2 regions of the Moraxella sp. CTOTU49097 genome follow, and region 1 is predicted to be linked to the other one. Evidence: predicted binding sites of a transcription regulator. Region 1 holds the regulator's gene; the other holds the start of a gene.

Evidence for each region. The regulator PhoB, encoded in region 1, activates phosphate uptake and scavenging genes when phosphate is short. The targets are predictions, from matches to a motif close to TGTCATNAANCTGTCATAA.
Region 2: pstS (phosphate ABC transporter substrate-binding protein PstS) is a predicted target of PhoB. The motif match lies at 1,379-1,397, and genes of this name have one in related genera.

What each region holds. Positions count from the first base shown of each region.
Region 1 is NZ_DAMBOA010000004.1:91,325-94,747, reverse strand. Features, by position in the region: gene asd (archaetidylserine decarboxylase) at 1-167, opposite strand, end outside; gene dtd (D-aminoacyl-tRNA deacylase) at 295-747, shown strand; gene phoB (phosphate regulon transcriptional regulator PhoB) at 938-1,636, shown strand; gene phoR (phosphate regulon sensor histidine kinase PhoR) at 1,706-3,034, shown strand; gene RT064_RS04125 (D-amino acid dehydrogenase) at 3,009-3,423, opposite strand, start outside.
Region 2 is NZ_DAMBOA010000020.1:18,070-21,492, forward strand. Features, by position in the region: gene tsaD (tRNA (adenosine(37)-N6)-threonylcarbamoyltransferase complex transferase subunit TsaD) at 1-843, shown strand, start outside; gene crcB (fluoride efflux transporter CrcB) at 863-1,222, shown strand; gene pstS (phosphate ABC transporter substrate-binding protein PstS) at 1,585-2,730, shown strand; gene pstC (phosphate ABC transporter permease subunit PstC) at 2,871-3,423, shown strand, end outside.

The sequences.
Region 1 (3,423 bases):
GAAAAACTACCGCGCGCATATTCCTCTAGCTTGATGCCATACACCGAAGCAAAGGTACGAATAAAGGTTTTTTTCACCATCGGATGACGGCTTTGGGCAAGACGACCTGCGATTTCACTGATTTTTTGTTGTGGGACAAGCGATTGTAACGTCGTAAACAAGGTCATAAGTTACTCGAGATTGGCATTTTAAAGTTGGCTTATTATAATCAAAATCCCCCTTAGAATCACGGTATATTCAACTTTAGGCTATGAGTCAAGCCGCTTACGCTCAAACTGACGGATAGGAAAAATTATGAAAGCAGTATTACAACGGGTGAAATTTGCCAAAGTAGCAGTCAACCAAGCGCCTCACCCACAACAAATCGTCGGCGAGATTGCCCATGGCGTACTTGTCTACCTTGGACTTGGGCATGATGATACGCTTGCGATGGGGCAAAAAATGATTGATAAAATCCTCACCTATCGCGTATTTGAAAATGAGCTAGGCAAAATGGATAAAAACGTGCAACAGGTTAATGGCGGCTTACTGTTAGTGTCGCAGTTTACCCTGCTTGCCAATACCCAATCGGGTAGACGTCCTGATTTTAAGCCCGCGATGGCGCCCGACACTGCCAAAGCTTTGTTTGCTCAGATAGTCGCATATGCCAAGACGCAATATGCGGCCGTGCAGACAGGCGAATTTGGCGCAAACATGCAAGTCAGCAGTTGCAATGATGGTCCGATAAATTTTATTTTTGAACTGTGATGCGACCTGTGTTAAGTACCAAAAATTGAGTCAAACACCGAATTTTTTACAACACCACAAATAAAAGTCCTAAAAACTTATCGTTGTCATTTTTTTGTCATATTCTGAAGTTGTAATATGGGCATTGTAATATTGTTGTCATAAAATTATTTTGACAAACAGTTGCCTATTTTTATCGCTTGAGAAATTTATGAAAAATGAAACTATTTTGGTAGTGGAAGATGAGCCTGCCATTCGAGAAATGATCGTGACCACACTAGAGATGGCAGGATTTGATTGTTTGCAAGCCTCAGAAGTCTCTCAAGCCCATCATTTGGTGGTCGATCATCGCCCCAACCTCATCTTATTAGATTGGATGCTACCCAATGGGCTATCAGGCATTGATTTATGCCGCCGCCTGAAGAAAGATGAAATGCTCTCTGAAATTCCTATCATCATGCTCACTGCCAAAGGCGAAGAAGACAACAAAGTTCAAGGACTTGACGCTGGGGCAGATGACTATATCACCAAGCCGTTTTCCACCCGTGAATTGGTTTCCCGTATCAAAGCGGTATTGCGCCGTAGTAGCGCATTGTCAGGCGAAAAACCCATTGACGTAGGTGGCTTGTCGCTAGACCCTGCCAGTCAGCGCGTGAGTGCCAATAACAAAGCGGTGGATATCGGACCGACAGAGTATCGGCTACTTGCTTTTTTTATGAGTCATCCCGAGCGCGCTTATACCCGCACCCAGCTACTCGATCAAGTGTGGGGTGGCAATGTGTATGTCGAAGATCGTACCATTGACGTGCATATCCGCCGCCTGCGTAAAGTGCTTGAGCCATTTGGGTTTGCAGACTACATCCAAACTGTACGTGGCACAGGCTATCGCTTTTCTAATAAAATCGACTAACAATAGCCTGATTAATCGCATTGAAATTTTTGCCAACTTATCCCAACTTCGCTATAGTAAGCTGTCTCAATGGATGCTAGAAAAATTAATATGTGGGCGAGCATTTCACCCGTCGTCACAGCTGGGGTTGCCGGGCTGTTGATTGGCGGGCTATTAGGGTTTTGGGGTTGGGGACTGGCGATAGGGCTTTGCTTGTATCAGCTATATTTTTTATGGTCGATACAACGCTTTAAAGCGTGGTATAACAAAAACCCCGATGAGCCGCCGCCTGCATTTGAGCCCAACCTTAATGTCATTGCCAGTAATATCTACCAAGTCAATCGCCAAGAGAAATTGGCGCATCAGCAAACCGTTTCGCTGGTGCAAAAAGTGCGCGACTCGCTGAGTGCATTGCAAGACTCGATTATTCTGATTGACAAAAACGACTGTATCGAATGGTGGAACAACTCTGCCGAACGGCTTTTTCATTTTAAAGCGCCCGACCAAGGTCGCAATGTGTTGACCATTATTCGTCATCCGCTTTTTCATCAATATTATCACCACATTGAAGACTATCCCGATGGTGTACGTATCCATAGCCCATCTAATATCGAGCGCTATGTGCAGTGCAAGATTACCAAATTTGGGCAAGAAAAATTACTGCTGATTTATGATGTCACCCGTTTTCAGCACTTAGAACAGATGCGAAAAGACTTTGTGGCAAATGTTTCGCATGAACTGCGTACGCCGCTTACCGTCATCATGGGGTATGTGGAGACTTTGAGTGAACAGCCTGATTTAGATCCGCGTATTGCTCGCGCGTTTACTCAGATGATGCAGCAAAGTCAGCGCATGAATAACATCATCAATGACTTACTATTATTATCTCGACTAGAAAACGATGAAAAGCCCACTGAGCCCAAAGATATTGACATTCCCAAAATGCTAATGCAATTGTTTGACGATGCGCAAATGTACAACAAGTCATACGACCATATGATTCATTTGCACATCGACAGCACGTTACATATTTTGGGTTATGAAGATTATCTGCGAAGTGCGCTCAGTAACCTGATTACCAATGCCATGAAATACACCCCAAAAGGTGGTGAGATTAGTATTAGCTGGCATGAGTGTGACGCGGGGGTATGTTTTAGCGTGACCGACAATGGCATTGGTATCGAGCAGCGCCATATTCAGCGCTTAACCGAGCGTTTTTATCGCGTGGACACGGGTCGAAGCCGTGACACAGGGGGTACCGGTTTGGGGCTAGCGATTGTCAAGCATGTCTTGTATCAGCATCATGCCACCTTGGATATCACCTCTACAGTTGGCACAGGCTCAACCTTCACTGTGACCTTTCCAAAATCTGCCAGTATTCCAACCCAATCCCTTAATCCTGCAAGCCCACAAAGTTAAAGTTTACTTGTGGCTGGCGCCCTTGCATGATATCAGCAATCGCTTTTGCCGAGCCGTTCGAGTGCGTCCAGCCCAAAGTGCCATGTCCCGTGTTGAGATACAAATTATCAATAAGTCCTTGACGATTGACCGCGCGACCGATAATCGGCACATTTGACGGTGTCATCGGTCGCAGCCCTGTCCAATAATTTGGCTGGGTCAAATCTAGCGCATCCCCAAACACCTCTCTCACCCGTCGCGTAATCGCTTGGCAACGAACGGGATTAAGCTCAAGGTTAAAGCCGTTAAATTCAGCCGTTCCTGCTACTCGCAAGCGATCGCCTAAGCGCGAGTATACCAGTTTAAACTCATCATCAATCAAGCTCACATAAGGTGTCTCATGGGGTCGC
Region 2 (3,423 bases), on a different contig from region 1:
CTCAACAAAACCGATATCGATGCCATTGCCTTTACCAAAGGTCCTGGACTGGTGGGCGCGTTGATGACAGGGGCATTGTTTGGTCGCAGTTTGGCGATGGCATTGGGTATTCCTGCGATTGGCGTACATCACATGGAAGGACACTTACTCGCGCCGCTATTAGGCGCCAATCCGCCTGATTTCCCGTTTGTCGCGTTGCTGGTGTCGGGTGGACATACCATGTTGGTGGCTGTCAAAGGCATTGGGCAATATGAAATATTAGGTGAGTCGATTGATGATGCCGCAGGTGAATGCTTTGATAAAGCTGCTAAAATGCTAGAGTTACCTTATCCTGGTGGACCTAATATTGCCCGCTTGGCGCAAACAGGCAATCCGTTAGCCTATGAATTACCGCGCCCGATGCTGGGTAAAGGATTGGATTTTTCTTTTAGTGGGATGAAAACCGCCGTGCATAATTTGATTAAAGACCATCCAACCGATAGCCATAATCCTGAGCATGCCCAAACGCGTGCCGATATTGCAGCAAGTTTTCAATATGCGATGGTCGATACGTTGGTGAAAAAATGCGTCAAAGCCTTGCAGCAAACGGGCATGAAACGTCTGGTGATCGCAGGCGGGGTGAGTGCCAATCAACAACTACGAGAATCGCTAGCTGAGGCATTAGCCAAAATCAACGCCACCGTGCATTATGCACCGCCTGCCCTGTGTACTGACAATGGCGCCATGATTGCCTTCGCCGGGTGGCAGCGCTTGAATGCCGGTCAACACGATGAGCTAGCGGTTAGCTGCTTGCCGCGTTGGGACATGACAACGCTGCCTGCTGTCAATCCAGTTAACCCATAACCACCACAAGGATTTAAAGATGCCATGGCTGTGGATAGGACTAGGGGCGGGATTTGGGGCAATGCTGCGCTGGTGGTTAGCCAGAATCAACAGCGTACATCCTTGGTTGCCCTATGGCACACTATTTGCCAATGTACTAGGCGGGCTGTTGATGGGATTTGCCTTGATACTCACCCAAAAGATGCACCCAAACTTACGACTGTTTATCACCACCGGGTTTTTGGGGGGGCTAACAACCTTTAGTACGTTTAGTGCCGAAGTGTTTACTTTGTTGAATAGCGGCAAGGTATGGCAAGGTTTAGCCTTGATTGGCATCCATGTGCTTTTAACCTTGGTTGCGACTGCCATTGGTTTTTACAGTCTTAAGCTGCTAACTTAAGAAGCTGTTAAGTTAAGAAGCTTTAAATGATTAATCGCTTCTTTCCCATGCACCGCTAAAAGTCGCAAAGCTTTTATAGGCTTTGCAAATCGATAAGCGAGTTAAATGTAGTTATCTACTCTATTTATACCGTGCGCAATCGGTCAGTCATCAAATTGTCATGATACTGTCACATTTCTTTGTAATCATATACACAATTTTTATACAAACCGAATTATGGTTATTATCATGACAGTTAAATCGGTCAGCATTGAGCTATCCTAGTAAAAATAACCAAAGAAAGTTAAATCGTACCGTTGGTGACAGTTATTTCATTCAGGCAGTTTCATTGTAAACTCAAAAAACGTTTTTAGGAGCTATCCATGCGTTATTCATTATTAAGTGTTGTCATAGCATCGACCTTAGCATTAACCGCTTGTGGCAACAAACAAGCAGACAATCAAGCAGCGGGTGCCTCAGCAACGTCAAGCACTGCAGGTAGCAACAAAAACGCCGTATTTACCATCACAGGTGCAGGCGCCTCTTTCCCACAACCTATTTATGCTAAATGGGCAGCTGAGTTCAAAAACGCCACTGGCGGTCAAGTAAATTACCAATCAATCGGTTCATCAGGTGGTATCAAACAAATCCAAGCCAATACTGTTGACTTTGGTGCGTCGGATGCGCCTTTAAGCAAAGAAGAGTTGGATAAAAGCGGTTTAATCCAGTTCCCAACCGTTATCGGTGGTGTTGTACCGGTTGTTAACATCGAGGGTGTTGCACCCGGTCAATTAAAACTAGACGGTGCCACCCTTGCCAATATCTACTTGGGTAAAATCACTAAATGGAATGACCCAGCGATTACCGCATTAAACGCAGGTGTGACACTACCAGATGCGCCAATCACGACGATTTTCCGTTCTGACGGTTCAGGTACAACCTTTAACTTTGCAAGCTACTTAGCCGCTGTATCACCAGAATGGAAAGCAGGTCCAGGTGTAGATAAATCCATTAAATGGCCAACCGCTGCGACAGGTGCAGGTGGTAAAGGTAACGAAGGCGTGGCAAGTAACGTCGCTCGTGCCAAAAACTCAATCGGTTATGTTGAGTACGCTTACGCAAAACAAAACAAAATGTCGCATACTCAGCTAAAAAATGCAGCAGGCAACTTTGTACAACCGTCGGCTGAAAGCTTTGCCGCGGCGGGTAATGCAGATTGGAAAGGTACACCAGGCTTTAACATCGTATTGACTAACCAAGCAGACCCAAATGCCTGGCCAATCTCTGCAGCAACATTCATCTTAGTCCATACTAAACCAACCAGACCAGAAAACGTCAAAAATACCCTTAAATTCTTTGACTGGGCGTATTCAAACGGTGATGAATCAGCAAAATCCTTGGACTTTGTACCATTCTCAGCAGAAAGCAAAGCTATTTTCCGTGACGAGTGGAAAAAAGTTGTAGGGGCTGATGGTAAGCCACTATTTAGCTCAGAGGCTGCCACAGCAACTGCGTCAGCGGCAAAATAATCTCATGATGATGGTTAACAGTTAACAGGGTTAGGCGTGTCAAACGATACGTAGAGCAATAAACAAGTTAGTGCTCTACGTTTTTTTTTCAAATTTCTAGAATTAGTAAACTAAAACTATTTTTTGATGGCTGGGTTCTTATGTCGGATTTACACGCAAAACTCGCAAAGCAAAAACAATTAGACTGGTTGTTTGTCAACGCGACTCGTCTTTTTGCGTTTATCGTGCTGCTGTTGTTAGGTGGTATCTTAATCTCACTATTTCTTGGCGCATTGCCAAGTATGAAAGCGTTTGGCATTAACTTTTATACCAGTAAAGACTGGGATACAGGGATGGATGTATACGGCGCACTCGCACCAATCTATGGGACGCTAGTGACTTCTGTCATTGCCATTTTGATTGCGGTGCCGGTAAGTTTTGGTATTGCCATGTTTTTGACAGAGCTTTGCCCCAATTTTTTAAAACGTCCTTTGGGTATTGCCATTGAGTTGTTAGCGGGTATCCCTTCAATTATCTATGGTATGTGGGGATTTTTCGTATTCGCGCCTTGGTTTTCAGAGCATATCCAGCCTTGGCTGATTGACCATTTGGGTGATGTGCCTTATGTGGGTCGTTTATTCCAAGGTGCGCCGATGGGTATTGGTCTGTTCACCGCAAGTTTGATTTTGGCAGTGATGATTATCCCGTTTATTG